2 regions of the Bacillus hominis genome follow, and region 1 is predicted to be linked to the other one. Evidence: riboswitches for the same ligand, from Rfam matches in the RefSeq annotation. Region 1 holds a riboswitch; the other holds the start of a gene.

Region 1 (12,624 bases):
TATTGTTCCTAGTACAAAGAAAAAATTTATTATACAAGGTGTAATGTTTATTTGTATTTCTGTTTTAATTGCAACTGTTATTCAATTCTTAATTGTACGTAATGCACTTGCTCCATTGCGAGATTTACGTGAAGGATTGCGCAAAGTCGGTGAAGGTGATTTAAGTATTAAATTAGAGGAAAGACCAGATGATATTGGTATTATTAATGCGTATTTTAATAATACCATCGAGAAGTTTAAAGGAATTGTAGATAAAGTGAAGCAGACAGCAGAACAGGTTTCCTCATCTTCACAAGAATTGTCAGCGAGTACAGCGGAGAATAGTATGACAGTTCAAGAGATTGCGGGTTCTATGGTGGGATTAAGAGCTGGTGTTCAGTCGCAAGAAACTTCTGTACAACAATGTTTATGGATTGTACATGAAATGGAAAATAAGATGGAAGAAATAACAGGGGCTGCGAAACAAGTTTCCACTACCTCAGAATGTATGGAGCAACATTCGGTGGAGGGTAATGGAGTTATTGAACAAATTATTAATCAAATGAGTTTAATTCAAAAAGCAGTACAAGATCTATCTTCTATCATTTATTCGTTGGAAACAAGATCAAAAGAAATAAGTGACATTGTAACTGTAATTACAGGTATTTCAAATCAAACGAACTTACTAGCTTTAAATGCTTCTATTGAGGCTTCACGTGCTGGAGCAGCTGGAAGAGGATTTGCTGTTGTCGCAGATGAAGTGCGTGAATTAGCGGAGAAAACGGAAGCATCGGCAAAAGATATAGCTAAATTAATAGGAGAGACACAGGCTGAAGCAGAAGAGGCTGTAGTTTCAATGCAGAAAGGTTCAAAAGAAGTGGAATCTGGAATTACCCTTGTTCAAAGTAGCGGTGCTTTCTTTGAGAAAATTTCAAAATCAGCACAATCTGTTACAAAGCAAGTTAGAGTCGTTTCTAGCAATTCAAATGATATTTGGCAAAATAGCCAAAAGATAGTTCAAGTTGTAAATGAACTATCTCATATTGCAAATACGTATGCAAATAGTAGCAATAATGTTGAAGCGAGTATGAAGGAGCAAGAAATGTCTGTACAAGATATAGCAGAATTAGCTACTTCTTTAAGTTGGCTTTCACAGGAGCTACAAGAGTTAATAGGAGAATTTAAAAGTTAATAACATAATATAAGACACCTTCTAATGAAGCTGAAGAAAGAATAGCAAAAGCTTGGATTGATGTATTAGGAATCTCAAAGATTGGTGTACATGATGATTTCTTTACAATTGGTGGACATTCATTAAAAGTATTGGGAGTTTTAGCATTATTAAAAGAAGGTTTTTCACATTTAATAATTCAAGATTGCTTTAACGAGAGAACGATATACGGATTAGTTCGAATTGAGTAGGAAATAAAAGTATAGAAGGAAGAAGTTGGATGTTTTCCGGAAATAATGAAATGATATGTACGCTTTTGTTTGTTCAATAAAATAAATCATGCTACAATGAAAACGAATTAAGAACCGGGGAGCCAATTGGCTGAGAGGATGTAAGTATACATCGACCCTCAACCTGATCTGGATAATGCCAGCGTAGGGAGTTACTTTAAAGTGATGTAGCATAAGTTATTATAGAATAACTTGTATACAAGGCTTTCCTACATGGTAGGAAAGCCTTTTCTTTTTTTGAAAACTTATTTTTAAGGGGGATTTTATTATGTCACAACAAGTTACGATGTCATTTTCAGTAGTACCACAAGCGAAGAACAAAGATGTGTATTCCGTTGTTGATAAAGCAATTGAAGTTGTACAACAGTCGGGAGTTCGTTATGAAGTAGGAGCAATGGAAACAACGTTGGAAGGAGAATTAGATGTACTTCTTGATGTCGTTAAACGTGCACAGCAAGCATGCGTCGATGCTGGAGCAGAAGAAGTGATTACGTCGATTAAAATCCATTATCGTCCAAGCACTGGTGTAACGATAGATGAAAAAGTTTGGAAGTACCGTGATGAATATGCAAAACCAGAAGCAATCTAAAATAATTACAACAATTTGGCTTATCCTTCTCATTGTGATATGGGAAGGATCTGTTTCATTATTTAAAATCGAACCGTGGATTTTACCAAAGCCTTCCGCGATTGTTCAAGAATTAATTGGAATGAAAGACCTATTACTACCGAATCTGGCACAAACGTTACAGGAAGTAATAATTGGCTTGTTTTTTGCGATTTTACTTGGAACGAGTATTGCAATTCTTATGGACGTTATCCCTTTATTTCGTATTTTAATAAACCCGTTGCTCGTTATTTCGCAAACAATTCCAATCGTTGTACTTGCACCGTTATTTATTATTTGGTTTGGATATGGGATGTTGCCGAAAGTAATGGTAGTCATACTCGTTTGTTTCTTCCCAATTGCGCTTAGCATTTTAGAAGGTTTTCAAACAGTAGATAAAAATATGCTGAAGTTGTTACAAACGATGAAGGCAACGAAGTGGCAAATTTATCAGAAAGTAAAATTTCCAGCAGTACTTCCATACTTTTTCTCAGGTTTAAAAATTGCAGTTACATATAGCGTAATGGGGGCAATTATCGGAGAATGGCTCGGTGCAAGTGAAGGGTTAGGGGTTATGCTTACGAGAGCAACAAAATCCTTTTTAACTGCCCGAGTATTTGGTGTTGCAGCGATTATCGTCATGGTGACATTATGCCTGTATTTTATCGTGGAGTTTATGGCAAGAATAACAGCACCATGGATATATAGAAAGGACGGCAGAAAATGAAAAAGGGTTTAAAAGTTATGTTAGCTGCTTTATTAGCAGTAGGTGTGGCTGGATGTAATCCGGCGAAGAAAGAAGAAAGTGCAAGTAAAGATGAAAAAGTAAAAGTAGTATTAGATTGGTTTCCAAATACGAATCATACTGGCTTATATGTAGCGCAAACGAAAGATTATTATAAAAAGCAAGGATTAGATGTAGAAATTATCCAACCAGGTGACAATGTAACAGCGGAGCAAATGATAGCTTCAGGAAAAGCGGATTTCGCAATAAGCGCACAAGAAAATGTAACGTTAGCTCGTGTGGAAGGTATTCCTGTTGTGTCTGTAGGAGCGATTATTCAGCATAACACTTCAGCTTTTGCATCGCTTAAAAAAGATAATATGACGTCACCCAAAGATTTTGAAGGTAAACGTTACGGAGGCTGGGGAGGACCAGCAGAAGAAGCGACGTTAAAGACGATTATGGATAAACATCAAGCGGATTTTAATAAAGTTGAAAAAATTATTCTTGGACAAACAGATTTCTTTAAATCAATCGGTCGTGATGCAGACTTTGAATGGATTTATTATGGATGGGATGGAATTGAAGCGAAGCGTCAAGGAAAAGAGTTAAATACAATTATGGTGAAAGACTTAGATCCGGCACTTGATTTCTATAGTCCAGTTATTATTACGAGTGAAAAACATACGAAGCAAGATAAAGACTTTGTGAAAAAGTTTATGACTGCAACGACAGAAGGTTATAATTTTGCAATTAAAGAACCGAAAGAAGCTGCTGATATTTTAATTAAAGCCGTTCCAGATATAAATAAAGATTTAGTACAAGAAAGTCAAAAGTGGTTAAGTACGAAGTATCAAGATGATGCAAAAGCATGGGGAGTACAGAAGGAAGAGGTTTGGACAAATTACACGAATTTCTTATATGACAACAAAGTTATTAAAAAGAAAATTGATGTAAAAGATGCCTTTACAAATGAATTCCTTCCAAGTGAAAAATGAGTGGATTACAAATAAAAGATATTGTAAAAGCTTTCGATGGAAAGAATGTATTAGCAAATATTAGTGCTGCTATACAAGAGGGAGAGTTTGTCTCTTTTGTAGGTCCGAGTGGTTGTGGAAAAAGTACATTATTAAATATGATTGCAAGTGTCGAACAACCAACGAGTGGAGAAGTGTTTTATAACGAGGAGTATGTAAAGAAACAAGATGTTGTTAGTTATATGCCGCAACAAGATTTATTACTACCGTGGCGATCGGCTTTGCAAAATATAGTTCTTCCATTGGAAATCGAAGGAAAGCCTAAAAAACAAAGGCTGACAGAAGGAATGGAAGCCTTAAAGCAGTTTGAGCTAGATGAATATGCAGACCATTATCCAGATGAGTTATCAGGTGGAATGCGTCAAAGAATTAGTTTCCTTCGCACATATTTATGTGAAAAGCCAATTATGCTACTTGATGAGCCTTTTGGAAAATTAGATGCATTTACAAAAATGGAAGTACATAGTTGGCTTTTGAATTCTTGGCACCAAGAAAAGCAAACAATTGTTATGGTCACACATGACTTAGATGAAGCAATTTTGCTTTCTGATCGCGTATTTATTTTATCTCAAAGACCAGCATCAATAGTTGGTGAGGTGCAAGTGAAACTACCTCGTCCTCGAACGATGGATATGTTAACATCGCTTGAGTTAAAGAAGGATAAGGAAGAAATTTTAAGAGTATTAGCTCCGTATATGAAAAAATAGAAAAAAGTCTTTTAACAGTTTTTGGTATAATTGCTGTTAAGAGGCTTTTTTATATAGGAGGAGAAAGATGAAATCTATAGGGGAAATAGTGGATTCATTACACCAGATAATCTTGAAGAAGGAACAAAAGAAAAAATAGAGAATAGAATATAACAGAGTTGTTTATACTCGTAATATAACAAATGTTAAAGGAGTGAAAGGATAAAATGACTTTATCAACTGTTCTTCAAATGGTTTTAGCTTGATACGGGAGAAGTCTGCCCATTTTTAAAGATTAAGCTAAATTGAAGACAGCAGGTAAAGAACCTTAATCCTTTTTTACGATAATATGTAATGGGTAAGGTGTATTCACCTTACCCATTTTTTATATACACAATTAAATAAGGCTTTATACTGTGAGTCTCTCTATTTAGCTTATGGATGATAAGTAAAGGAGAGAGAAAAATGAGTATATTAACAGTAGAAAATGTAAGTCATTCGTATGGTGAGAAAACCATCTTATATAATGCATGTTTTCGACTATTAAAGGGAGAACATGTTGGGTTAGTTGGAGAAAATGGCATTGGAAAGTCAACGCTGTTACGTCTGTTAACAGGAGAAATTATACATGATGATGGAAACATTGAATGGTTTCCGCATGTGAAGGTAGGATTTTTACAGCAACATATAGATTTACAAGAAGGCATAACAATTGAAGAATACTTGCAAAGTGCATTTTCTAATTTATATGCGATTGAATGTGAAATGTTAAAACTTGCAGAAGAAATGGCGGAAGCAGAAGAAGTAACAAAATTGTTAGTAAGGTATGGAGAATTACAAACGATATTGGAGAGTTCTAATTTTTATCAAATTCATACAGAAATTGAAGAAGTGGCAACAGGCTTAGGGTTGCTTGAAGTAGGGATGAAGAAGGATGTTTCAAAATTAAGCGGAGGGCAGCGGACAAAGTTGTTACTTGGAAAGCTTCTTTTAGAAAAAGCTGATGTTTTATTGTTAGATGAGCCAACAAACTATTTAGATACGGCACATATAGAATGGTTGCAATCATATTTACAAATGTATGAAAAAGCTTATATCATCATTTCGCATGATGAAGTATTTTTAAACAATATTACGAACGTTATTTATCATCTAGAAGAACGACAGGTTAAGCGTTATGTAGGTGGTTATAGAAGTTTTGTACAGAATTATGAACTGCAAAAGAAACAATTACAAGTAGCGTATGCGAAGCAACAAAAAGAAATTGCCCAGTTAGAAACATTTATTCAAAAAAATAAAATTCGAAAAGCGAAACAGGCAAAGAGCCGAGAAAAAGTATTGAAGAAAATGCAAAGGGTTGAAAAAGTTACTAATGTGCCACGGTCCCGTTTTGATTTTACTGTTTATAATGAGCCGGTAAGTCGTATATTGCAGGCTGAAAAACTAAGGATAGGCTATAGGGATCCTTTATTTCCAGAATTGGATTTGCAAGTGAAAAAAGGAGAAAAGATAGCCATCGTTGGTCATAATGGTATTGGAAAAACGACAATGTTAAAAACGTTATTAGGCCAAATAAAGCCATTAGGCGGTTCAATTTCTGTTGGGGAACGAGTAAATCCTGCTTATTTTGCACAGGAAGAGTTTGCTTCAGAAACAACACCATTAGAGAAAGTTTGGGCAGAACGACCTGATATGACAAAGAAAGAAGTACGTCAAGCATTGGCGAAGTGTGGATTGAAAGAAGAACATGTATTAAAGCCGCTTTGTTTATTAAGCGGAGGAGAACAAACAAAGGTACGACTTTGTGAACTTATCGTAACGAAAAGTAATGTTTTAATTTTAGATGAGCCGACTAATCATTTGGATATAGAAACTAAGAAGGCTTTGCAGGAAGCGTTACAACGATATAAAGGAACGGTCTTAATTGTTTCACATGAGCCTTCTTTCTATGAATCGTGGATAACGAAAATATGGAATATAGAAGAATGGCATGTTGAACAATATGAATAAAGAAAAGGCATTAGCTTTATGAGCTAATGCCTTTTCTTTGTGATTAACATGATTTTCGAGAACTCTTACATGAGAAGTGTATGAAGAAACACTCTTATGGTGCGCTTATAAGCGTGCTTTTTCTTTTGTTATGTTTATATTTGTAATAATACTAGATGCCTTTCCCTAATAGGCTACTATCTTTCTTTATATATATAGATAGTTTGAAATGGAATAAAAATAATTCCTATATATAAAGGATAATGTGATTAGTATAGGAAGACAATAGAAGTAAAAGGAAATTCATGTAAAATTCAGATGAACTTCACATAAACTTCATATTAGAAATTGAATATAATTATAATAGGTTATTATAATGTTTACTATAATTCCTCTGACTTCGTCCTTGATTGTAATGGGTTTATCAGAAGGAATATCTCCCTTTTTATGCAATAGTAGTTTTATATAGTTAAAAAAACTGTATGGAGTCAATCTTGAATGGCGTAGCAAGATAATGAAATTTCATGTAAAATAATAGTAAAAATATGTAAGGGAGGGAGTAATGTGGATGTGTTTTTGAATATTGCCGAAGAAAAAATTCGACAAGCAATACGGAACGGTGACCTCGATCATATTCCGGGAAAAGGCAAACCACTACAATTAGAAGATCTTTCAATGGTACCTCCAGAACTTAGAATGAGTTATAAAATCTTAAAAAATGCAGGTATGATTCCACCAGAAATGGAACTACAAAAAGATATACTAAAAATAGAGGATTTAATCGCTTGCTGTTATGATGAAGAAGAGAGAAAGAAATTACGAGAAGAGTTAACAATAAAAACGTTACGTTTTCAGCAGTTAATGGAAAAAAGAAAAATGAAAGATAGTTCAGCATTTCGTATGTATCAAGATAGAGTATTTCATAAATTGCGTTAAGAGGGATAAGATGCATAAATTTAAAACGATAGAAGAATTAGCGACATATATTGAAGAACAACAAGTAGTACTTCTGTTTATTAAAACGGAAAATTGCGGCGTTTGTGATGTTATGTTACGGAAAGTAAATTACGTATTAGAGAATTATGATTACGTAGAGAAAGTAGAGATATTACTTCAAGACATGCAAGAGGTTGCAGGACGATATGCAGTATTTACAGGGCCAACAATTTTATTATTTTATAATGGAAAAGAGGTTCTTCGTGAATCACGCTTTATTTCACTTGAAAATTTAGAGAGAACGATTCAACTATTAGAGAATTAAGGGAGGTTTTTATATGGGGTTCGTTATAGCTGGATTACTATTTTGTGTTTTAATTTGGATGATTGCAGCATCAGTTAGATCAAATAAACGAAGAGTAAATCTTACTAAAGAGAGTAATACACATAGTACGTCTAACAGCTCATCACCATTATTTTTCTTTGCTGGATCGGATAGTGATAGTTCACATGATGGCGGTTCGCATGATTGCGGAGGATCTTTTGGCGGAGATAGTGGAGGTAGCTGCGGTGGTGGCGGGGATTGATGAGAATACGCCTTATATGGGCGTATTTCTTTTTAAACAAACGTTTGATTAGTTGGTTTACATATGCATACAATCAGTTAAACAAACGTTTGATTAATATTTTTAACATACTAAGGTGAATGGAACTGAAAATAAAAAACAAAGGGAAAGCAGCATTATTTTTATTAGTTGCGGGAGGCGTATTTCTTGTTAAATTAGGATTTAAATTTGGAACAATACATATGATTCGAACGTGGTTTGAAAGTGTGTTTTCTTAAATAAGGAATACAGCCTCTTGCAATTGAGGTTTTTTATTTGTTAATATTAGACTGAACGGTCGGTTTAAAGAGGTGTGAATATGAGAAAAAGCGCAGAAGAGATAAAGAAGGAAATCGCATATAAAGCAGAAAGTCTTTTTTCACAAAAGGGTTATGCAGCCACATCTATGGAAGATATTTGTGAAATTACAGGGCGAAGTAAGGGAAGTATTTATTACCACTTTAAGAGTAAAGAAGAATTATTTTTATTTGTAGTGAAACAGCATACGTATGATTGGCTTGAAAAATGGAATGAAAAAGAGAAGTTGTATAGTACTAGTACTGAGAAATTATATGGCCTCGCAGAATATTATGTAGAGGATATACAACAACCTATTTCGAATGCAATAGAGGAATTTTCTATGAGCCAAGTTGTAAGTAAAGAGATTCTAGATGAACTGTTAGATTTAACTAGAGAATCATATGTTATGGTTGAGCGATTAATCGAAACAGGCATACAGTCTGGAGAGTTTTGTGAAGAAAATACGCGCGATTTGATGTATATTGTAAATGGCTTATTATCAGGGCTTGGAGTGCTTTACTATGAGCTAGATTATAGTGAGCTAAAACGTATTTATAAAAAGGCAATAGATGTATTGTTAAAAGGGATGGCAGCTGAATAATAAATCAGCAGCTTTTCTTATAAAACAAATTAGACCGAACGGTCGGTTTATAAAAAGGAGGATGAGCATGAAAGCTTTATTTAAAAATCGAGCATTTATGCTCGTTATGACATCTGATATTTTACAGCAATTTGCAATTTGGATTAGAAATATGGCTCTATTGTATTTCATAATGGAACGGACGAATAATGATCCGGTTTCAGTGTCACTATTATCGGTCATGGAATATGCACCTATTTTCATTTTTTCGTTTATTGGTGGTGCGTTAGCAGATCGCTGGAATCCAAAAAGAACAATGTTTGCTGGAGATCTATTAAGTGTACTGTCTATTATAGGAATTGTTTTGTTGTTAAAAGTGGATTACTGGCAGGCAATATTTTTTGCGACACTCGTTTCCGCAATTGTAGGTCAGTTTTCTCAGCCGTCATCTTCACGTATATTTAAGCGCTATGTAAAGGAAGAACAGGTAGCAAATGCGATTGCATTTAACCAAACATTACAGTCATTATTTATGATTTTTGGACCAGTGGTAGGATCGCTTGTGTATACACAACTGGGTTTATTTACGTCACTATATAGCTTAATCATTTTATTTTTGTTATCTGCTATCGCCCTTTCATTTTTACCAAAATGGGTTGAACAAGAGCAAGTGGCAAGAGGTTCATTAAAAAATGATATAAAAGAAGGTTGGAAATATGTTCTTCATACGAAAAATTTACGTATGATTACGATCACTTTTACCATTATGGGCTTAGCTGTTGGATTAACAAATTCATTAGAGGTGTTTCTTGTAATAGAACGCCTTGGAATGGAAAAGGAAGCAGTTCAATATTTAGCCGCAGCTGATGGAATAGGTATGTTAATCGGTGGTATTGTTGCTGCAGTTTTCGCTTCAAAAGTGAATCCGAAAAAGATGTTTGTATTCGGTATGAGCATATTAGCGATGTCATTTTTAGTAGAAGGGCTATCTACATCATTTTGGATTACTAGTTTCATGAGGTTTGGAACAGGTATTTGTTTAGCTTGTGTTAATATCGTTGTCGGTACGCTTATGATTCAACTTGTACCAGAGGATATGATTGGAAGAGTAAATGGGACAATTTTACCACTGTTTATGGGAGCTATGCTAATTGGTACTGCTTTAGCTGGAGGATTAAAGGAAATGACTTCACTAGTTATTGTGTTTTGTATAGCAATGTCACTTATTTTATTAGCGATAGGTCCGGTTTTACGTATGCAAATAAATAAAGAAGATGTCGCTAATAAAGAGGAACTAACAAATTCGTTATCTTCGAAATAACTATTGTAAGGGAGCGTGTTTGCTCCCTTTTTCTATGGGAATCTTTTGACAATGAAATGTACCAACTATATACTGATGTTGTAAAAATAATTTTACAGGTTAGGAGAAAGATGTGAAAAATCAAATCTATGAATTACGCACTGAAAATAATATTTCACAAGGTGCATTAGCTGATAAGTGTAACGTATCAAGACAGACGATAAATGCAATTGAGAATAATAAGTATGATCCAAGCTTAGCGCTAGCATTCCGGTTAGCAGAAGTATTAGGAACAACTGTCGATAAACTATTTTTGTACAAGCTTTAGAGGGAGAAGTTATTGGGGAAAGAGAAAGAACCTCTTCTCGTTTGAAGAGGTTCTTTCTCTTATATTGTTTTAGTTTTCGGATTAGGTGGTGTAACGGACGTATCATTTTCAGGAACTCTAGTTAATAAGAATCCACCGATAATAAATAGGACAATAATACTAAGGACACCAGCGTTTGTTTTTCCTGTTAATTGTGTTGTGACACCTACTAATACTGGCCCCATAATTGCCGCGAATTTACCAAAGATATTATAAAATCCGAAGAATTCATTTGCAGATTCTTTCGGTACTAGTTTTGCGAAATAAGAACGGCTAAGTGCTTGAATACCGCCCTGAGAAGTAGCAACCAACATTGCTAAAATCCAGAAATCAAGTGTCGTTTTTAAGAAATAAGCATATGTGCAAATAATGATATAAATGATAATACCGACATATAGCATTTTTTTACCGGTAAATGTTTCTGATAGTTTTCCGTATAATAAAGCGAATGGACAAGCGACAATTTGTGTTACAAATAAGATGATCAATAGATTAGTTGCACTAATACCGAGATCTGTTCCGTAAGCAGTAGACATAGTAATAATTGTATCGACCCCGTCAATGTAGAAAAAGTAAGCTATTAGGAACATAAATACAGTTTTATATTCTTTAATATTTTTAAAAGTATCAGCAAGGCGCTTGAAGCTCATTGCAATTGGTCTTGGATGACGTTCAATATAGTGTGTTTGTTCTACGTTTTTTAGCATTGGAATTGTAAATAACCCCCACCAAAGAGCTGTTATTGCGAAAGAAATTTGACTAGCAATGCCGACTGATAAGGGGATAGTTCCTTTTTGAGCAAGAATGATAAGAGCAATACAACCGATAAAAGGAATTGTGCTCCCAATATAACCTAATGCAAAGCCTCTTGTAGAAATTCGGTCCATTCTATCTTTAGAGGTAACATCTACTAAAAATGCATCATAAAAAATATTTGCTCCAGCAAATCCGACTAATGCGAGCATATAGCATCCTAGTAATAAGTACCACTGGGATGTTGGAACAACTGCTAGCATACTCGTAAACACGATGCCGAGTCCAAAGAAAAATGTGAAAAATCGTTTTTTAAATCCTTTATAATCAGCAACTGTGCCGAGAATAGGAGCAAGTATAGAAATTAAAAGTGTAGCGAACGAGTTTGCATATCCCCAATAGGCTGTTGAAGTTGCACCAGATAATCCAGCTTCTTTTGCAGCTGCTTTAAAGTAAATTGGAAATAATGCAGTTGTAATGACGAGCGAATATACCGAGTTCGCCCAATCATATAATATCCAGCTTTTTTCCTGTCTGGACATTTTTTTCATATAATGTTCCCCCTTAAATTTGTTCTACTAACAGTGTACAAAAATAAAAATTATAAAAAGAGAAACAGTGATGATTTTTACATAACTTTTACATATATACACAGTTCTTTACAATTGGAGTAAATCCTCTACAATTGATCCGTCTGTTTCACCTAAGTGCAAACCGAGTAGTCTAGCGATAGTTGGACCTTCATCAATCAGTCTCATATACGGGATGGTAACGCCACTTTTTATACCTTTCCCAGTAGCGATAAAAATTGTTTCGTAGTTAGGTTTTGTTGGAGAGTATCCATGAGTTCCAAATGTATATTTTTTACTAGGCGTCACATCTTGTTTAGTAATTTCTTTTATAAAATCTCCTGTATAGTTTTCAGTGAAATAATACCCTTCTTGTGCTTCTAACATGAATAAACAATTACTGTCCGCACCGCATTCTTTCGCATCCTCATCATGAAGTATAAATTCAATTCCGTTTTGTTTATTTTGAAGCAGTTCTTCAAGGAGTAGTTGTACTTCTCGAATTGTATCCGTATCGTTTTTGTCTCTCACATATACATAGGCAGACCCGTCGCAACTTTGGCAATAGGCCTTCCAGTCTACTAATTTTCCTTTTGAATTTATAGATATAAGCCCTTTTTGATGAAATAGCACATTTAATTGAATGGCTTTGTTTTCACTTAAAGCACTATGGTCACCAAGAGCAATAATTGTACTTTCTTCGTATAGGCCACTTTCTTTTAAAGCTTGAA
Region 2 (19,842 bases), 4.0 Mb from region 1:
GCTAAAACATTCGTCCACGTCATTGCAAAACCTCCTCTAAAAGGTAATAGAAAACCGACATGAATTCTCTTCAGACATGTCGGCTTCTTTGTCTATTCTATATTATTTCTCGTACTGCTTCATAATACGAGCTAATTCATCGTCAACAGCAGAATTTTTGTTTAAGCTTGCGAATTCATCATCTAACGACTTTTCTTTCTTGTAAATTTCACCGCTTGCTTCTGCTTCAGCCTCTAATTGAAGTGCTTTCTCTTCCATACGGCTTAAACCAGCTTTTGCTGAATTTGAATCGAATCCAGACATCGCCTGATTAATATTCTTTTGTGCTTTCGCTGCGTTTACACGCGCTACAAGTGTTTCACGTTTATTTTTCAGCTCTGTTAATTGTTTGCGCATTTCTTCTAACTTCGCACGAAGGTTATCCGCAGCTGCTTTATTTTGCTCATAGCTTGCTTTATACTCATTCATCTTTTGCTCTGCATTTTGTTTTTCTTCTAACGCACGGCGCGCAAGATCTAAGTTACTAGCTTGAACAGCCATATGAGCTTGTTCTTCACGTTTTTTCACAAGTGCTTCTTGCTCTTCAAATAATAATTTAAATTTCTTCTCAAGTGCGATTTGAGCTGCTACACTTTTCTCAGCTTCTTGTACATCCGCTTGCATATCGCGTAAATATTGATCCGTCATCTTAACTGGATCTTCAGCTTTTTCAATTAATGAATACACATTCGACATTGTTAAATCTCTTAATCGTTTAAATACAGACATCCAAATTCCTCCTATGATATACCTCATATTTCAAATTCACTACTTGGAAAATTCAAAATCTCCCTTTACAGTAAGAATATTCATTTTTATAACCTATGTGTTCATTATAACAAAACTAAGATGTCCTTACATGTTATTTCCAAAATACACCCAATATAATATGACATTCCAGATAGAATATTGTATTCCTACTATATCCTTATTATTTCTGCCTCCAAAATTAACATATTTTTGTGCAATTTCACTAAATTACATAATTGTAATGTTACTGTAAGCTAACTCGATAGTTACGTTTCAACATTTCTTATACACTAATACCAGAAGCAGCAAACAAGCTTCTCCACATGTAAGCACTAATACAAAAATTGTATTTACTATAAAACAGACAAAAGGAGAAATCATCATGAAAAAATTAGTAGGAATCGGATTAGCAGCAGCAATTTCATTCGGAGCATTATCAGGTTGTTCTTTATTAGGAGAAAAAGCGAACGGCTTTGTATTATACGGAACAGAAGAGCAAGTCACGCAAATTGCAGATAAAAACAAAAAAGAAGTAAAAGAAAAAGATATGTATAAAATGAAGCTTACAACACTTGAAGATAAAAAAGTTCTTGTAATGGATAAGAAAACTGGTGAGGAACTCGTAAAAAAAGAGTTACTTAGCAAAGTGGATGAAAAAGACAACACGAAACCACTTGATAAATTACCAGCTGTAACAACAGACCAAGGTGTATTATTTGCAAAAGATAAAGTAGAAAATGCTACACTTGATGGAGCAAAATTAAAATATGAAGGCAACACAATTATCGGAAGTGGCCGCGCATATGCAGATATGTTCGCAATTGTTGACGACACAACTTACGGAAATGTAAAAGGTGAGGAAAAATTTGTTGGTGTACTAAAATTCGATAAAGACCCAAGTAAAGAGTTCCCTGGAAAAAATGGTGTAGAAGGAGCACAACTTGTAAAAATTAAAAAGTAAAACAAAAAAGCTTTGCGAAATTCGCAAAGCTTTTTTTCTATTTATCCCGCAGTAACGCCCGATTGGTGTGGATAATAATCAGTGGGGGATGAACAAAATCCCCGCTGATTAAAGTTTCACTTTATGAGCAACTTGCTCCATATCCGGACTACAAGTTTGAGACTGACATGATTTATTTATAGAGCATGCTGCGCATTTTCCTTTTTTACTTCTCTTTACAAAATTAACTAACGTATATGCTGCATAACCAAAAATGATAGCTCCAATTATAATATTGACCATCATCTTAATACATCTCCTTCTAGAATCCGAGTAAGGATCCAACTTGGTATATAATGAGCGTTAATACATAAGCAACAACTAATGGATAAGCGACAGAGAAAATTGTCCATTTCATCGATCCTGTTTCACGTTTAATAACAGCTACTGTCGCTAAACACGGAACATATAATAAAATAAAGAACATAAATGCATATGCTGATAAGGCAGTATAATGTGCTCCCATTACATTTCCTAACACATCTTCTTTAACCGCATAAATAATTGCCATTGTAGAAACGACAACCTCTTTTGCTAAAAATCCAGTTAAAAGTGATGCCGCAGCTTGCCACGTTCCAAAACCGAGCGGTGCAAAAAGTGGTGCGATAAATCCACCAATCATCGCTAAGAAACTGTCTCCCATATCAACACCAAATCCTGATGGACCTGCATAGTTTAATAACCAAATGACAACAGAACCACCGAAGATGAATGTACCTGCTTTACGAACAAATCCTTTACCTTTCTCCCACGTGCTCAGCCATAACGTTTTCGCTTGTGGCACACGGTAAGGTGGTAATTCAATTACGAAAATAGATTTTTCCGCTTTTAAAATAGTAAGCGACATAATTTTTGTAACGAGTAATGCAAGAACAATACCTGCAACGTATAAAGAGAAAACAACAGTTGCCTGACTATGAGGGAAGAACACTCCCGCAAATAATGCATATACAGGTAAACGTGCTGAACAAGACATAAATGGTGTTACAAGAATTGTAAGTAACCTTTCTTTTTCTTGTTCAATCGTTCTCGCTGCCATAATACCTGGAACGTTACATCCAAAGCCGATAATCATCGGAATGAACGCTTTTCCGTTTAAACCGAAAAACTCCATAATTCTATCCATAACAACTGCAATTCGTGCCATATATCCTGAGTCTTCTAATAATGAAATGAAAAAGAATAGTGCAAAGATTTGTGGAACGAATACTAATACCGCACCAACTCCAGCAATAATACCTTCTGTAACGAGTGCTTGAATAAAGTCAGAAGCGCCAACACTTGTGAGCCCAGCTGTAACCCAATCAGTAAGTTGTCCGCCAAAAAATCCATCCAGCATATCCGATAAAGGTGTACCAATCCACGTAAACGTAACCTGAAAAATAAAAAACATAACTGCTAAAAAGATTGGAAGTCCTAAAATTTTATGTGTAATTAACTGATCGATTTTTTCCGAAAAAGGAATTTTCCCTTCTTTCTCATGCTGCATAACATTTGTTTTTAACTTTTCAATATACGCTTCACGAGTTTTGTAAATGTACTCTTCCAACGTACAATCAAGTTTTCCATCTAAACGAGATCGAATGGCTATAAGTTCCTTATAAATTGGTAATGCTTTCATTTCTTTTTCTACTACTTCGTTATTGCTTAAAAATTGTAGGGCTAACCATCTCGGATGCTCATAATTCGCTGTCTCTAAAAGAGCAATTGCCTCTCCAATCCCTTCATCCATTTGTACACCATATGAAATAATGAATGGCTTTTTCTCTTTTTGTTTCTCTTCATGAAGAGTAGTAAGTAGTTCTTCACAGCCTTTTCCGGTTCTTGCGATGACAGGAACGACTGTTACACCTAATATTTCTGATAACCGTTTTACATTAATCACAATTCCTCTTTGCTTCGCCACATCAACCATATTTAAACCAATTGAAACCGGCTTACCAAATTCAAGTAATTGCAACGTTAAATGCATATTTCGCTCAAATTGCGAAGAATCCACAATATTTAACATATGATGAAATTCGTCTGTTAGTAGAAAATTCGTAACGACACCTTCATCACGTGAAACTGGATTCAAATCATAAACGCCTGGTAAATCAATTAATGTTCCTTGCTTATCTTTTAATTTACCAACCTTCTTTTCTACTGTTACCCCACTCCAGTTTCCTACATACTCATAAGAACCAGTAAGTGCATTAAATAATGATGTTTTCCCTGTATTCGGATTCCCTAGCAAAGCTACCTTATTCACGCTAATTCCACCTTTATCATTTTCGCGTCACAATGACGAATACTAATTAACTGTCCACGACACTCCAATGTACAAGGACCTTTGAACATCGCTTTCTGTTTCAGCCGAAGCTCGCTTCCTTCCGCCAGGCCGAAAGCAGCCAGTCTTCTCTTTAGTAACTGATCTAACGACTGAATATTTTTCACTAACACTTTCTCACCAATTTTAATATCTACTAAGCTCATAACCTTCCCCCTCAGAAGAGAATGATAATTATTTTCAGAAAAATTATATCATACTCTATTTCTCTAGCACTATCCCCTTTTGCTTCATATTTATTAACATTTCACTACAATTATATTTCAATCATTGTCATACTAGATTCATTTGCCATTCTCACCCATTTCGATTAAAATGAACAATAGCAAATAAAGAATCTCGTTATCACAGGGGGAGCCTTATCGCTGAGAGGGAACATTTCGTTCCGACCCTTAGAACCTGTTAGTTAATACTAGCGCAGGGATTGTGCAAACGTCCGAAATACATACCTCTTTTTTATTTACGTATTTCGTATCCTCCTATGATAATGTTCTTTTTTGTACAACTTGGATTTAGGGGGAGACAACATGCGTAACACCAATTTACAAGCGATGATCGAATCTGCAATCCTTGCAGCCTTCGCCATGATTATCGACATTTTACCATTATCACTTAAACTTCCAACAGGTGGTTCCATTTCATTTGCAATGATTCCTATTTTTATTATCGCATACCGCTGGGGCTTCAAAATGGCTTTCTTAGGAGGATTAATTTGGGGACTATTACAAATTGTTGTAGGTGATGCTTACATTTTAACACCTATTCAAGCATTCATTGAATACTTCATTGCCTTTGCCTTTATCGGCTTTGCTGGACTCTTTTATAAGCAAATTCAGCAGACCTTAATTAACGGTGAAAGAAAGAAAACAATTTCCTATATTATCCTTGCTACATTTATCGGTAGTTTAGCTCGCTATTTCTGTCACTTTATCGCCGGTATTATTTTTTGGGGACAATACGCACCGAAAGGACAATCAGCTGTGCTATATTCATTAATCGTAAACGGTAGCACAATGATTGGTTCCTTTATTCTATGTACAGTTTTACTTATATTTTTATTTACAACTTCACCACGCTTATTCAAAAGCATTGGTGCTTATCAAATGAATTCACAAAAAAAGGGCGCTTAATTAGCGCTCTTTTTTCATATCGTAATATCAATAATAAATACAATAAATGCACAAAAGAAAATAAATACCATCACACCTAGTAAATTGCTATTCACGGCTAATCTACTCCTTACATAACCTCATTTTCTATTCAAAGTATACTGTTTAAAAATAAAGATTAAGTAAAGATAATATGAAATTAAATTAAAAAAGCGTAGATTGTATTATCTACGCTTTTTTCGGTAAATAGAAGTAAAATAACACACCATCTTCTGTATTCTTTACCCCATATTCAGCATTGTGTAGTTCTAAAATATTCTTTGAAATAGCAAGCCCAAGCCCCGTTCCACCTTGCGAACGCTGGCGAGCTGCATCCACGCGATAAAAACGATCCCAAATTTTATCTAACTGTCCTTCTTCAATGTGAGCACCTTTATTTTCAATACACACTTTTATACGATCCTTCTCGTCTATTGTAGAAATAATGATATCCTCTTTATTTGGTGTATAACGTATTGCATTCGTAATAAAGTTCACAATGACTTGTTCAATCCGATTTTGATTTGCACTCACTTCAACTGAGCATATATTTTTATGAACATGAAGTTCTTTTTTCTCTATCTCCACAGAAAGCTGTTCGCATATGTCTTCAATTACTGTATCGATATAAAATAAATCCTTTTTCATTTTATATGTGCCTGACTCAAATTTAGCTAACTCAAGCATATCCAAAATTAAAGTATCCATTTTATCTACTTCTCGTTCCATCGCTTGAAAATAGTAGTCTTTTTTATGCTCAGCTACCCCATCTTTTAAAATAGAAATACAACTTTTCATAATACTTAACGGTGTTTTTAATTCATGTGAGACACCAGAAATGAATTCTTTCCGCGTCTTTTCTAACTTTCTTTCCTTTTCAATATCTTGCTCTAACTGTCCAATATGAGAATGAAGTTTATTAGATAGTACATTAATATTTTTCGATAAATCCCCAATTTCATCTTTTGAAGTAATCGGTATTTTTTCGGTGAAATCTAAATGAGCTATTTTCTTCGTTGTATCATTTATTACTAGTAATGGTTTTGCAATTTGTTTTGAATAATAAAATGAAGCTAGAAAAATAAGAACAACCACAAATGCAATGATATATATGTAATAATCTTGTACCATCTGCACAGCCTCATCTACAGGTTGTAAAGAAGCCATCGCATATATATATGTGACCGATCCGTCTTTTTCTTTTATTGGCTTGATTAATAATTTATATTTTATATCATTCTTTTCATAATCCATTGTTTGTATTGAATATTGGATTTGATTACTTTCTTTTAATACTAAATCAGTTTGAAAATCCTTGATGCTATCTAAGAATATACTATTTTTATAAATTGGATTCACAGGACCTTTTACATCAGGTAACTGTACTTTTGTAACACGTCCTCCTATGTATACGCCAGATTCCTGATTAGCTTCTTCCTGGACGGCCGGTTTCTTTTCCTTAACAAGTTGTTCTTGAACTGCTTTCTTTTTCTCCTCATCTAATTTACTCATTTTCTCCTTAAATGCTTTTTCTAACGGTTTATTAGATCCACTTAAATCCCGTTTGCCTAATTCGAAAAAAAAGGGAATAAAGCTCTCTTCTTTTTTCACTCCAGAAAAATCAATTTCTTGATTTAAAACTTCACTTGGTGTTTTACTTTCAATTTCTTCTATATTGATGAGATAGTACAAGGGCATGATGAATGTTTGTTTTCCAAAACTTTTCTGATTCCTAGGGTCTATCGTTACCTCAAAATAAAAATCATCCGCATATTTTAAATTTCCATTTCGATCTAATGTCGTAATCCACGTATTATTTTCTCTTAAAAAGTCTTGCTCCAGCTTCTGAATTCCTTCTGCACTTCCTGCATAATTTAAATAGTTTTTTTCAAAGGAATTTAAATTCACTTTAATATCTTCCACTTTTCGATTCGCATAATATTGTTTAAAAAATATCGTTTGTCCAATAAATATTGTCGCTAATATTAACATACATAACGCTGTTGTAAGGATAAATAATTTTAGTACAATCCCTTTTCTCATACATTCCCCTCAAATTTATATCCAGTTCGCACTACAGTTGTAATGTACTTTGCTTTCTCCCCTAATTTATTTCGTAAATTACGAATATGGCTATTAACCGTTCGATCATCACCAGCAAATTCATATCCCCAAATTCTTGAAATTAATTGCTCTCTCGTTAAAACAATCCCTTGATTTTTCATGAAATACGCTAATATTTCAAATTCGGTATGTGTTAAATTAATGTCTGTTCTATCTACAGTAACAGTACGTGACGGAAAATGGACGGAAATACCATGAATTGATAACGTATCATCTTCATTCTCTAAAAGTTGCTTTGTCACTTTTCTGCTTTCTAACACCCTTTTCGCTCTTGCTAATAAAATTGGTGGACTATATGGCTTCGTCACATAGTCATCTGCTCCAAGTTCAAATCCAAGTAACGTATCATCCTCATCAACACGTGCCGTCAACATAATAATAGGAACCCCGGACGTCTTACGGATTCTTCGGCAAACAGACCACCCATCGAGTTCCGGTAACATAATATCGAGTATAACTAAATCAACCGCTTCTTCTTCAAATAAGACTAAAGCTTCTTTCCCATCTCTTGCTTCAAACACTACATATTGTTCACTCAAAAAGTAATCTTTTAATATTTCACGTAAAATATCTTCATCTTCAACAATTAAAATGTTTTTTGACATAATTTATATATCCTCCTCTCACTTTCAGGAACTACAATTTTATCCCGCATTAACGGGCAGTAAGACTCCCACCTCAAAATTCGGCACATGCGAGGAAATTAGGTGGGAGATTAACTGCCCGTAAAAGCCCGATTGGTTCAACTAATAATCCAAGGGAGGATGGACAAGACCCCCTCGGATTAAAGTTTCACTTTATTTTGAATGACTAGCAGTTAACTTCGCCTCAATAATATATCTATCTGGTGCATCTCCTATATAATCAAATGGATAGCAAGTCGTCAGTGTTAATATTGGTTCTTCTTTTTTTATAATAACAGTACGATCATCCGCATGGGTAATCCATGTCTTTTGAATTTCATATGTGTAAGTTTTATTATCATACTCTAATATAAGAGTATCCTTTTCTTTTAACTCTCCTAAATCTGTAAATACAGTATCTCGATGCCCACTCAGTACAGTATGTCCCCCTCCAGATGGCGTTGTCGTTAAATCACTAACGAACATACCAACTCCTTTTTTCAATGTTGCATCATTTGCTCCCCAATATATAGAAAACTTCTTCTTTATTTTCGGTATATTTAACATAGCTACCTTTTCTCCTTCTTTATGCCCTGTTTGAGAAGAAGGTACTTTGGAAGTTACAGGTGTTTCATGAGAAAGTTGATTATCTTGTATATTTTTAAGGCTCTCTATTTCTTCTTTCGTTAATTCTTGAGCAGAGCTTTTTCCTTTATACCATTCCACAGCATAATATGATCCTATAAATAGTCCTATAGCCATTAATATAATACCGATATAATTGAGTAACTTCATGCTTCATCCCTCCATGCAAAAAATGGTAGGAGTAACCTACCATTTTTAATATATGAAATTATTCCATTCTTTATAGGCTAATATTTTATTTACGCTTTAACCTTACTGCGACGATTCAATCCAAATAATGTACCTATTGCGACAAGACAGGCGCTTAATGCCATCATTGCTACATTATTTGATGCTGTGTTTGGTAATTTTTCACCTTGTATAACTGGCTTGGCTACTTCTTTTTTGACTGCATCATTTTTTTGTTGCACTTGTGCTGCTTCTTTTTTCGCTACTTCATTCTTTTGTTGCTCTTTTATCGCTGCTTCTTTTTTTGCCATATCACTTTTTTCTTGTACTTGCACCGCTTGCTTTTTCTCTGCATCATTTTTTTGCTGTTCCTGAATTGCTGCTTCCTTTTTAGCTACATCTGACTGTACTTGCGCTGCTTCTTCCTTTGTTAATGTTCCAGTAGAAGCACTCGCTACTGAAGAATAACCTACTGTTAAAAGTGCCATTGCACAAATTGGTAATAGTTTCTTTTTCATTTTATTTCTCTCCTCTTATACGTTTTACATCACGTCGCATCGGATGTATCACTAGAATAAACAACAGATGTAAATATAAGATGCAGATGAAATGGAGTTCTGTTAAAGATTTCATTATAAAAAAAGGTTATCCAAAAATAATCTTTTGGATAACCTTTTTTATTTAATCTACACTTAAAGCTTTCTTCCCCATTTGGTTATAAATACTTGCAAACCAACTCTTACTCACTTTCACATTTTTCGTGCCATAAAACGGATCATTATAATATACGTAATTATCATCGACACCTGTTAAAACGACCGCATGAGTATTCATTCGTGCATAAATTGTTTTTCCACTTGGTGTTTTCCATGTTGTAATTGGTCTTGGATTATTTAGTGCTACAGTTACCCAAGTAACAACTGGTTTCCCATTTCGCACATAATCTTCTAGGACTGAGAAATCATTTCCTGTTAAATTCGTTCCTCTTGCATATTTATCTAACAATCTTTTTAATGGTTCTGGATTAATAGAATATCCTGGCGTATTTCCTGTCACATCACCTACAAACCCTACATCTGGATCTCCCCAAATTTGTGATGATGTTTTATAGTTCTTTAATTTCGTTTGATCAAAAGGCATTTCAAACGCAAATGCTACTTTATTTAATGAGCGACCAATTTGATGTTCCACAAGCATTTGTAAAGAAACTACTTCACAGCCATTGTGTAATTCTGGGAATTGGTAAATTGATGGTACGTTCAATATCACTTGACTACGATTAATATTGCCTTCATTAACCCATTTCAAACCATTATTAGTTTGTATTTGAATCCAACCGCCTTCTCTTTCACCATACACTTCTACTGTTTGCGGAGAATATTTCCCTGATACACGCGATACAAAACTAGGGCTGTCATATGCAAAAAATACTTTAGATAAATACTTTGTCTCCTTTTTCGTGTCTAACCATTGGTATCCTGCATATGTACTTATACGAAGCCACGTTCCTCTTTCTTCTACAACAGTTACTGTTTGTGGTCCATAATACGCTAAAACAGTCGCAGACCGTGACGGAGCATCATAAGTAGTAAAGTCTCTATCAATCTGTACTTTCTTTTCAGTTAGACATACCCATTTATAACCTAAACTCGTACGAATTTTAATCCAATCGCCTTCTCTTTCTTCTACAACCGTCACTTCTTGCGGAGTATACTCGCCTGAAATACCAGACGATAATGACCGTTCATTATATGTAACGAAGTTTTTCGTTATATTTACTTTCTTCTCAGTTAAGCACACCCACTTAAAACCCAAATCCGTATAAATCTTTATCCATCCACCTTCTCTTTCTTCATATACCTTTACTTCTTGTGATGCATATTCATTTGAAATACCTGATGATAATGATGGCTCGTTATACGTAAAGAAACTTTTCGTTATATTTACCTTTTTCACCTTTACTTCACTATCTTTAGATTTATCTGTTACCGCAACAAGTCGCGCTGCCTCAGCACGTGTTATCGATTTATCAGGTTGCCACTGTGTTCCATCAATACCACTTGATATACCTAACTCTACTAAAATATTAATGAATTTCTCGCCCCAATGATCCTTCACATCATTAAATAATGTCGGTAATTCTCCATTAACTTTCGAATCTAATTGATATGCTTGTACAAGCATTGTTGCCATTCCCGCTCTTGTCATTTGGCCGTACGGATTAAATTTCCCGTTTCCTTCACCTTTAATAACACCTGCTTTTTCCACCGCTGCAATGTAAGAGGATGCCCAAGTATCTTTCGAATCTATAAAGGTTGGCTTGTCGCCTTCTTTAACTTCCAATCCTAAAATTTTAGCCATAATTGTAGCCGCTTCAGCCCTACTTAATACGTTATTCGGTGAAAATGTTCCATCCGGCATTCCTGTAATTACTTTTTTATTCACTAAATAAGTAACAGACTCTTCCGCCCACCCTGGAACATCAGGGAATGATTGTGGTGCTGCTTGTAAATTACTTACTGCCCTCTTTAATTCTACTTCTCTTTTTTCCTGTTCTTCCTTTTTCTTTAATTCAGGCTCTTGTTTTTCTTGCTCTTCTTTTTGCTTTAATTCAAGCTCTTGTTTTTCTTGCTCTTCTTTTTGCTTTAATTCAAGTTCTTGTTTTGCTTCCTCTTCTTTCTTCTTTAACTCTATTTGCTGCTCCAATTGTTTCTGCTTTATTAGTAATTCTTCTTGCTGTTTCTTTAATTCTTCTCTCTTTTGCTTCTCTTTTAATTCAGGATTTATCTCTTCTTGTTTATTCTTTTCGTCTATTTCTAATCGACTATTCTCTTCAAGCTCTTCCTTCTTTGTTTGTTCCTCTAATTCATTCGAGTTTTTTTCTTCTTGGTTATTCTTTTCATCAATCTTCTTTTCTTTTAGTTCTAACGGATTCTTCTTTTCAAGTTCTTCTTGTTGTTTCTTTAATTCATCTAATTTCTGCTGAACTTCTTCTAATTGCCCTTTATCTTCGCTACCTTGTTTTAGTAATTCTTCTTTTTTCTGTTTTAATTCGTCAACCTTAACAAATAACTCTTCCTGCTGTTTCAAAATATCTTTTCTTTTTTCTAATTCCATTTGTTGCTCTTGTATAACTTCTAATTGTTTTTGCAATTCACTTTGCTTACTACTATGTATAACTGGTAAAGCTTCTATACTATTTCTCGTTTTATTTTCAATTTCTGCTAAAGAGCTAGAAGGAAATGTTAATAGATTTGTTGCCAACAAACTCGCTACTGCAATTACACTATATTTTTTCATCATACACACCTTTTCTAATTTTACTTCCATCATATTTCCTACCATATGTAAAATGTAAGATTCCTTTATAATCATAACAAATCTTTCATACGCTAAGGGACTTTTTATGGACAAGAAAGAAGCACCGTATAAATACGATGCTTCTTTGGGTGTGTCTCAATATTTACATGTTACTTTCGCGTGATTTAGAAGTAGAATTGGCCGGAGCGATAACTAATTGTCTCGGCTCAGTTTTCTTGAAGTGATTTTTGACGTTACACTTACTACGTTGAGCAACCCACGCTTTAATAGGATTTGTTAAAATAATTTTTTGCTCTTCGTTAGGGGTCTCTTCTTCCAATTTACAACTTTCGCTCCATTTACGCCATTTCATTGTAAATTTAGAAGAAGAATGATCGTCTTCTCGATCAAACAAGTGCAAAAAATCCATTTCTCCAGCTAGCATTACGGTGTTACTAGTCGCTAAAAAAGAAAAGGTTGTCCAACGTTTCTCCATGCCCTCCTACTCCTTTTTCACATATAGAGTGCCTAATACTTAATTCACCTAAAATATGCTTACCTTTTACCTTACACTTATAGTTTATCCAAAACACTACTATGCAACTATCGATTTGTCTTACAACTACCTTACATTTTTGTAAGAAAAGAAAAAAACCTTCACTCTATATACGTGAAGGTTTCTCATTTCTTATCCATATGATCTTTCATATTCTCAACTCCAGCTTCTTGTAGCTGTGACATCATGCCATGAGAAATTGCGCCTAATACTAAAGTCATTCCAATTAGTGAAATGCGAATTGCAGGTACATCAATTATGTAAGCCAACAGACCAAGAACAATTGTTAAAAGTAATGCTTTTATAAATGTTACACTTGTGTATTGTTTCTTTTTCATCATAATCACCCTTTTACGGAAGCGTTTTCTTAATATATTTAGTATATCATATCATCAGATGATTTTTCCGTTGTTTTTGTAAAAAAAGACTACCTTCTTTGACTTTTTCTATTCTATCCTTTACAGTCGAAATGTTCACAAGTTTTACACTGTAGGAGGATTCCAATGAATATTGAAATAAAAGACACTTTAATTTCTGAAGAACAATTACAAGAAAAAGTAAAAGAACTAGCGCTTCAAATCGAACGTGATTTTGAAGGAGAAGAAATCGTTGTAATCGCTGTATTAAAAGGATCTTTCGTATTCGCTGCTGATTTAATTCGTCACATTAAAAACGAAGTAACTATCGACTTTATCTCTGCATCTAGCTACGGAAATCAAACAGAAACAACTGGAAAAGTAAAACTATTAAAAGATATCGATGTAAACATTACTGGAAAAAACGTAATTGTCGTAGAAGACATTATCGATTCTGGTTTAACACTTCATTTCTTAAAAGATCACTTCTTTATGCATAAACCAAAAGCATTAAAATTCTGTACGTTACTTGATAAGCCTGAGCGCCGTAAAGTGGACTTAAAAGCTGAATATGTTGGCTTCCAAATTCCAGACGAATTTATCGTTGGCTACGGTATCGACTGCGCAGAAAAATATCGTAACTTACCATTTATCGCTTCAGTTGTAACGGAATAATATAATAAAATAAAGTGAAACTTTAATCAGTGGGTTTTTTTCTCCCACTGATTATTAGCCTTCACCAATCGGGCTTTTACGGGCAGTTAATCTCCCACCTGACTTCCTCGTATTCGGCGAAATTTGAGGTGGGAGTCTTACTGCCCGTTAAGCGGGGTAAACTTCCATCAATTACTGATGGAAGTTTATTTTCTATCACGATTCGTAAAAGACAAAGGGAGAGAATAAAAATGACAAAGACAAAATTTGAAAAAGTACTCCTCATCGTAAATCCGAAAGCTGGTCAAGGTGACTTACATACAAATTTAACGAAAATCGTACCACCTCTTGCCGCAGCTTTTCCTGATCTACATATCCTTCATACGAAAAAACAAGGTGATGCAACAAAATATTGCCAAGAGTTTGCTAGTAAAGTAGATTTAATCATCGTCTTCGGTGGTGACGGAACTGTATTTGAATGCACAAACGGCTTAGCCCCTCTTGAAACTAGACCTACACTTGCAATCATTCCAGGCGGAACTTGCAACGACTTCTCTCGCACACTTGGTGTTCCGCAAAACATTGCAGAAGCAGCAAAACTTATCACAAAAGGACATATAAAACCAGTTGATGTCGCAAAAGCAAACGGACAACACTTCTTAAACTTCTGGGGCATTGGACTCATCTCTGAAGTATCAAACAATATTGATACCGAAGAAAAAGCAAAGCTTGGTAAAATTGGTTACTACTTAAGCACCATTCGAACTGTCAAAAACGCTGAAACATTCCCAGTAAAAATAACATACGACGGACAAGTATATGAAGACGAAGCCGTCCTTGTCATGGTCGGAAACGGCGAATATCTTGGCGGTATCCCTTCCTTTATTCCGAACGTAAAATGCGATGACGGAACACTTGATATTTTCGTAGTCAAATCAACGGGTATTCAAGCATTTAAAGATTACATCGGAAAGAAACTATTTGAAGACACAAATGAAAATGACATCTTCCACATAAAAGCGAAATCCATTCATATTGAAACAGAAGAAGAAAAAGAAGTAGATACAGATGGAGAAAGTTCGCTTCATACACCTTGTCATATTGAATTATTACAAGGACATTTTACGATGATTTATAATCCTGCGGTTGTATAATCACTATTCCACTATAACTTTAATAATTACTAAACTTCGCATTTTTCAAAAAAATATAGTATGATGAATAAATAAAAGGTTGTTAACAAAAATGTTAACAACCTTTTTTGTTTTTTCTAAAAAACTTTTCAATTTAAAGGAGCGATCACATGTATTGGAGAAAAAATGATAAACCTGTAGAAGAACCAGAAGCAATTGCTGTGTGGGAATGCGAAGCAGACGACTGCCTTGGATGGATGCGTAAAAATTTTTCTTTAGAAGATAAGCCGCAATGCCCATTGTGTAAAGGTGACATGAAAAGCGGCGAAAGATTACTACAGAAGTTATAATACCTTTCCCTCTTTATCTTTTATATACTGAAAAAATAGAGGATTTTGTTTCTCCTTATCTACAGTACAAGTTGCTTCCTAATTACAAATAATGAAAGAAGCAGCTATTACGTAGAATAGCTGCTTTTTTGAATTTATAACTTCTTCATCGCTATAAATTCCATATAATATTTCCCGAAATTTATCTCTATTCATCATCCCCCTTACTCACTACATACTACACTTCTTTCGGAAGAACAATTTTTTTATACAATTGAACTGTAATGAAATAATAAAACACATAAATGACTAAGAAAATAATAATCGGCAGCCAAATACGGAAATATGGATTATCTATTAAGAACGAGAACATGTTCATTCCGACTACTACGTGCATTATACCTACGATCGCTGGGAACAAGAAAACTAAAAGTAACTCTTTATAAATTGATTTCGTTAATAGCTCATAACGCACACCAATTTTACGAAGCATTTGATAGCGAATAATATCCTTTGAAGCACCAGAAAGAATTTTAAACATTAAACAGCTTGCCAGCATCGCTAAGAAAGCTATGCCTAAGAAAAATCCCATAAATACTGTTCCACTGTAAGTACTGTAATATCCTTCATACAGCATATATTTACTCAAAAGATGTACTTCTTTCATATCTTTATATCTAGCTAGCTCTAATTCATCGATTTTTTTCCATTCTTCTTTATACGTGATAAAATTGTCCGTTTTCCCCAGCATTATAATTTCTTCTTTACCTTGTATCCCGTCATACATCTTTTGATCTACAATTTGTATCTTTTGACTAGGATTCATATATGTCTTTTGAAGAGACCTTAAAACATTTCCCCACTCTTCTGGAATTACATTGGTATTATTCTCATTTTTTTCTTGGCTATGACTTAAAACGGCTCCCGCAATTAGCTCCCTCGAAACAGGAACGAATCGGCTACTATTCTCGTCTTTTCCAGTACGTGTTAGCGGACGATTTCTTTCCAAATCTTCTTTCAATTGATAAATAAACTGCTCATCTACTTTGTATCGATATTCATTCTTTTCTTTAAATGTAATACTATCTAATATTTTCTTTTCTTCTGCTGTGGGATTTTTAATTTCGACATCATAGTATTCTGCACTCTCCACCATATTTGTGACATTATTTTTTAACGCCATACCACTGGAGATTGCACCCGCACCGAGAGCCACTAACATAGCAACTGTCGCTAATACTTTCGTTAAACTATTAATAGAAAAACTTAACTGTGCAAACGTAAACGCATTGATTCCTTTTTCACTACGATTTTTATTCGCTTTTAGTTTGTTAATAATAATGGGAAGGAATGATGCAAATAGCATGTAAGTTCCTAATGTTACTGCAATTGTAGCAATGATAAATCCTGATTCCTTTAACTCTTTCATATAAATCATCGAAGCATAACCAACTGCTAATAAAATAATTGATAAAAGTGCTACTATATTCGTTAGTTTTCCTTTAGTAGGCGTACGCTCTGTGTGACTATTGGAGTGAACGAGTTGTAATAGTGAATTACGCACTAGTTTCATACCATTCATAATTGCGGACAACATAAATAATGCAATGAAAAAGATGAAAGTAACAATAATTGATGGTACATAAAATGCATGATAACCACCGCCAGTAAATTCTAGTTCCTTCATCAGTAAATGTCCAACGCCTTGCGCCAAGATTATACCGACTATCACACCTACTATAAGAGATACTATTCCTAATACAATTGTTTCAATAAACATGAGCAATGTAATTTTATGCTTTTTTGCCCCTAATACCATATACATACCAAATTCTTTTTGCCGAAGTGATAATAAAAATGAATTGGCGTATAAAATATAAAATAATGTAATGAAACCTAATAAAAATGATCCTGTTTGGAAGACTGAAAAAATTCCATCCATGGAATTCCCTTCGATAAACGTTTTATTTAACGCTAACGTTTGAAACATATAAAAAATTGAAATAGACATAATAAGCCCAACTAATAAGACCATATAGTCTTTTCGTTTACTTTTTAGTCCCGACATGGAAAGTTTGAATAACATGTTGAACCTTCTTTCTTATGCTTTTTGTGTACCTAAATCTGCAAGCACATCTAAAATTTCTTTATAAAACTCTTCACGAGTACCTCTGCGATGAATTTCTTTATACAATTCTCCATCTTGGATGAATAAAATACGTCGGCAATAACTTGCGCTTAATGGATCGTGTGTAACCATCATAATTGAAACATCCTGTTCTTCATTTAAGTTGGTCATCGCCTCTAATAAACTTTTCGCATTTTTAGAATCAAGCGCTCCTGTTGGCTCATCTCCTAAAATTATTGCTGGCTCATGTACAAGTGCACGAGCCGCCGCCGAACGTTGTTTTTGTCCACCAGATACTTCGGACGGATATTTTTGAAGAATCTCTGAAATTCCTAACATCTCTGCTACCTTTTTCACCTTTAATCCAATTCTTTTCGAATGAACACCTTGCAGAGAAAGCGGTAATGCAATGTTTTCATAGATTGATAAATTTTCAAGTAAGTTAAAATCTTGAAAGATAAACCCTAGTTTCTCTGAGCGAAAATCAGATAATTCCCCTTGCTTCATTTTCGTAATATCTGTTCCAGCAATTTCAACAATTCCACCTGTCGCTTTATCTAATGTAGAAATTACATTCAATAATGTTGTTTTTCCTGAACCAGATGGTCCCATAATCCCAACGAATTCACCCTCTTGAATCGAGAACGATACATTCTTTAGTGCATGCGATTGGCTCTCACCTTTTTTACCGTATACCTTTTGTACATTCTTTACCTCTACAACTGATGCTTTCATATATATCCTCCTACACTTCTTTTCCAATTTTTTCTTTCTTTACATATTTTCCGAGCATTTCTTAACCCATTTCTAAGTATAGATAGCATTTCTTAATAAATAGCAGCGGATATTCTTAACATTTCTTTAAGAATATGAAAAAGCCCCAAAGCTAGTAGCTTGGGACTTTTGGTTTCTATATTCTATTTGTTATATTCTTTTGTATATCCATTTTTATTAATTTTTGATACGAATCATTTATCTTCCTAAAAGATGCATAACGCTTTTTATAAATATCCTGTATGTTTTTTGCTTGTTTCTGAAGAGCTACATCTTCCATTTTATCTATAGATTTATGAACTGATTTTACTTCTTCTTGTGCTTTTCTAAAAGCTTTTTTTCTTTGTTCCATACTTTTTCTTATTCCTCTTAATCTTACTCTACCTAAAAAAAGAAATGATATTCATCTATACTTTGCTAACCTTTAGGTTCTACTAAAATGACATCTTCTAAATCATATAAATTCGCCTTTGGTTTTGCATAAATAATATGTGCAAGACCATATTTATCCGGCTCTTGTTCTATTACCTCTGCTACTTCAAGACCAGGTGGTATTTTCTGGCTCAATTCAGAAGTAATAATGCTATCACCTATTTTTATTTCTTTCGCTTTATCTGATGGAATATTTTCAATTCGAAGGGCTTGTTTTTCCTTATCATACCCTGTAACAAATCCTAAAATGGATGAATTATTTTGGAAGGTGATTGCTAAACGATTCGTTCGTTCATCTTTCGTAATTAATTTCACAATAGATGTAAATTGATTTACACTCTCTACCCTTCCAATAAAACCATCCACTGTAATAACAGCCATATCAACCTTTACACCATGTTGTACCCCTCTATTAAGAGCGATTTTCCCATACCAATCTTCTGCTAAACGCCTTACTACTGTAGCTTGAATTAAATTATATTTTCCTTGTTCCTTTAATTCTCTCGTCTTGTTGATAAGCTTAGTGAGGTTTTCTTTCTCCTCACTTAACATTTGCACTTTACTCTTTAACGACTCTTGGTGCTCGATTTTTTCTTTCAATACTCGATTCTCTTTATATACTTTATAAATGTCTTCTATATTGTGAATAATATTTTGTACATGCCTATTATTCGTACATACATATATCATCAATAAAACAAAAAGAATAATTGAAAGAAATAATAATATTTTCCTCTTAGAAACCTGCATAATCATCCTGTTACTCCTTACCATTTTTTATCTACACAATATAGAATACTAGTAGTTGTATACAGAAGAAATGCAGTTTAGATAAAGTTCAGATAATCTTTATCTTCTTTATAAAAATTTTAGAAATTATCATATACTGCCATTACATTTGAAGCTTGATCGTTACTTTATCTATTGAATACAACTTATCATTTCTATAACTAGACATGCTTTATTGTTACTTTTTCTTTTGCTTTAGCGGGTATTTCATCACCTTGTATTTCTTCCCATTTCATACCATAAGTCCCTTTAGATTTAATCTTTAAATGTGCTCCTATTCGTAAATGTTTTGAAGAAGTCATCATAATTTTTTGTTCTTTACCAGATTCATCATATCCTTTAAATTTATAGTTCCATCTACCAAAACCATTACTTTTGGCTTCATATTCCCCATCACTGTCGACAACAGCATAATAAATATCTTCTTTAATAAATGGATTCATTTGATCTACAATTGGTCCACCTTTCACTACAAGTAATGTAACTCCAACTATAATCAATATCATAACCGCACTTAATTTTTTCATATAACTTTCGATTCTCCACTTCTCTGTTTTATTAGTCA

The links. A riboswitch is a leader RNA that binds a small molecule or an ion and turns the genes downstream of it on or off. The one in region 1 is predicted to bind thiamine pyrophosphate.
Region 2: linked by a shared signal. The riboswitch ahead of thiT (energy-coupled thiamine transporter ThiT) and the one ahead of QUF93_RS04580 (MTH1187 family thiamine-binding protein) in region 1 are both predicted to bind thiamine pyrophosphate.

The regions. Positions count from the first base shown of each region.
Region 1 is NZ_JAUCFS010000005.1:417,730-430,353, forward strand. It holds gene QUF93_RS04570 (methyl-accepting chemotaxis protein) at 1-1,171, shown strand, start outside; partial or broken gene QUF93_RS04575 (phosphopantetheine-binding protein) at 1,180-1,398, shown strand; TPP riboswitch at 1,507-1,608, shown strand; gene QUF93_RS04580 (MTH1187 family thiamine-binding protein) at 1,709-2,029, shown strand; gene QUF93_RS04585 (ABC transporter permease) at 2,001-2,774, shown strand; gene QUF93_RS04590 (ABC transporter substrate-binding protein) at 2,771-3,769, shown strand; gene QUF93_RS04595 (ABC transporter ATP-binding protein) at 3,766-4,515, shown strand; gene QUF93_RS04600 (ABC-F family ATP-binding cassette domain-containing protein) at 4,960-6,504, shown strand; gene QUF93_RS04605 (DnaJ family domain-containing protein) at 7,048-7,419, shown strand; gene QUF93_RS04610 (thioredoxin family protein) at 7,430-7,744, shown strand; gene QUF93_RS04615 (hypothetical protein) at 7,758-8,006, shown strand; gene QUF93_RS04620 (histidine kinase) at 8,126-8,263, shown strand; gene QUF93_RS04625 (TetR/AcrR family transcriptional regulator) at 8,344-8,925, shown strand; gene QUF93_RS04630 (MFS transporter) at 8,993-10,225, shown strand; gene QUF93_RS04635 (helix-turn-helix transcriptional regulator) at 10,338-10,532, shown strand; gene QUF93_RS04640 (MFS transporter) at 10,592-11,875, opposite strand; gene QUF93_RS04645 (alkaline phosphatase family protein) at 11,984-12,624, opposite strand, start outside.
Region 2 is NZ_JAUCFS010000005.1:4,394,381-4,414,222, forward strand. It holds gene QUF93_RS25430 (DUF350 domain-containing protein) at 1-23, opposite strand, end outside; gene QUF93_RS25435 (PspA/IM30 family protein) at 103-768, opposite strand; gene QUF93_RS25440 (lipoprotein BA_5634 family protein) at 1,172-1,750, shown strand; gene QUF93_RS25445 (FeoB-associated Cys-rich membrane protein) at 1,859-2,035, opposite strand; gene feoB (ferrous iron transport protein B) at 2,052-4,040, opposite strand; gene QUF93_RS25455 (FeoA family protein) at 4,037-4,264, opposite strand; TPP riboswitch at 4,459-4,560, shown strand; gene thiT (energy-coupled thiamine transporter ThiT) at 4,646-5,248, shown strand; gene QUF93_RS25465 (sensor histidine kinase) at 5,456-7,309, opposite strand; gene QUF93_RS25470 (response regulator transcription factor) at 7,306-7,995, opposite strand; gene QUF93_RS25475 (class D sortase, LPxTATN-specific) at 8,188-8,808, opposite strand; gene QUF93_RS25480 (LPXTG cell wall anchor domain-containing protein) at 8,898-9,344, opposite strand; gene QUF93_RS25485 (S-layer homology domain-containing protein) at 9,508-12,129, opposite strand; gene QUF93_RS25490 (hypothetical protein) at 12,290-12,622, opposite strand; gene QUF93_RS25495 (hypothetical protein) at 12,808-13,023, opposite strand; gene hpt (hypoxanthine phosphoribosyltransferase) at 13,186-13,713, shown strand; gene QUF93_RS25505 (diacylglycerol/lipid kinase family protein) at 13,944-14,846, shown strand; gene QUF93_RS25510 (cold-inducible protein YdjO-related protein) at 14,996-15,175, shown strand; gene QUF93_RS25515 (FtsX-like permease family protein) at 15,393-17,240, opposite strand; gene QUF93_RS25520 (ABC transporter ATP-binding protein) at 17,256-18,017, opposite strand; gene QUF93_RS25525 (YkyA family protein) at 18,193-18,408, opposite strand; gene mreC (rod shape-determining protein MreC) at 18,474-19,244, opposite strand; gene QUF93_RS25535 (YxeA family protein) at 19,439-19,804, opposite strand.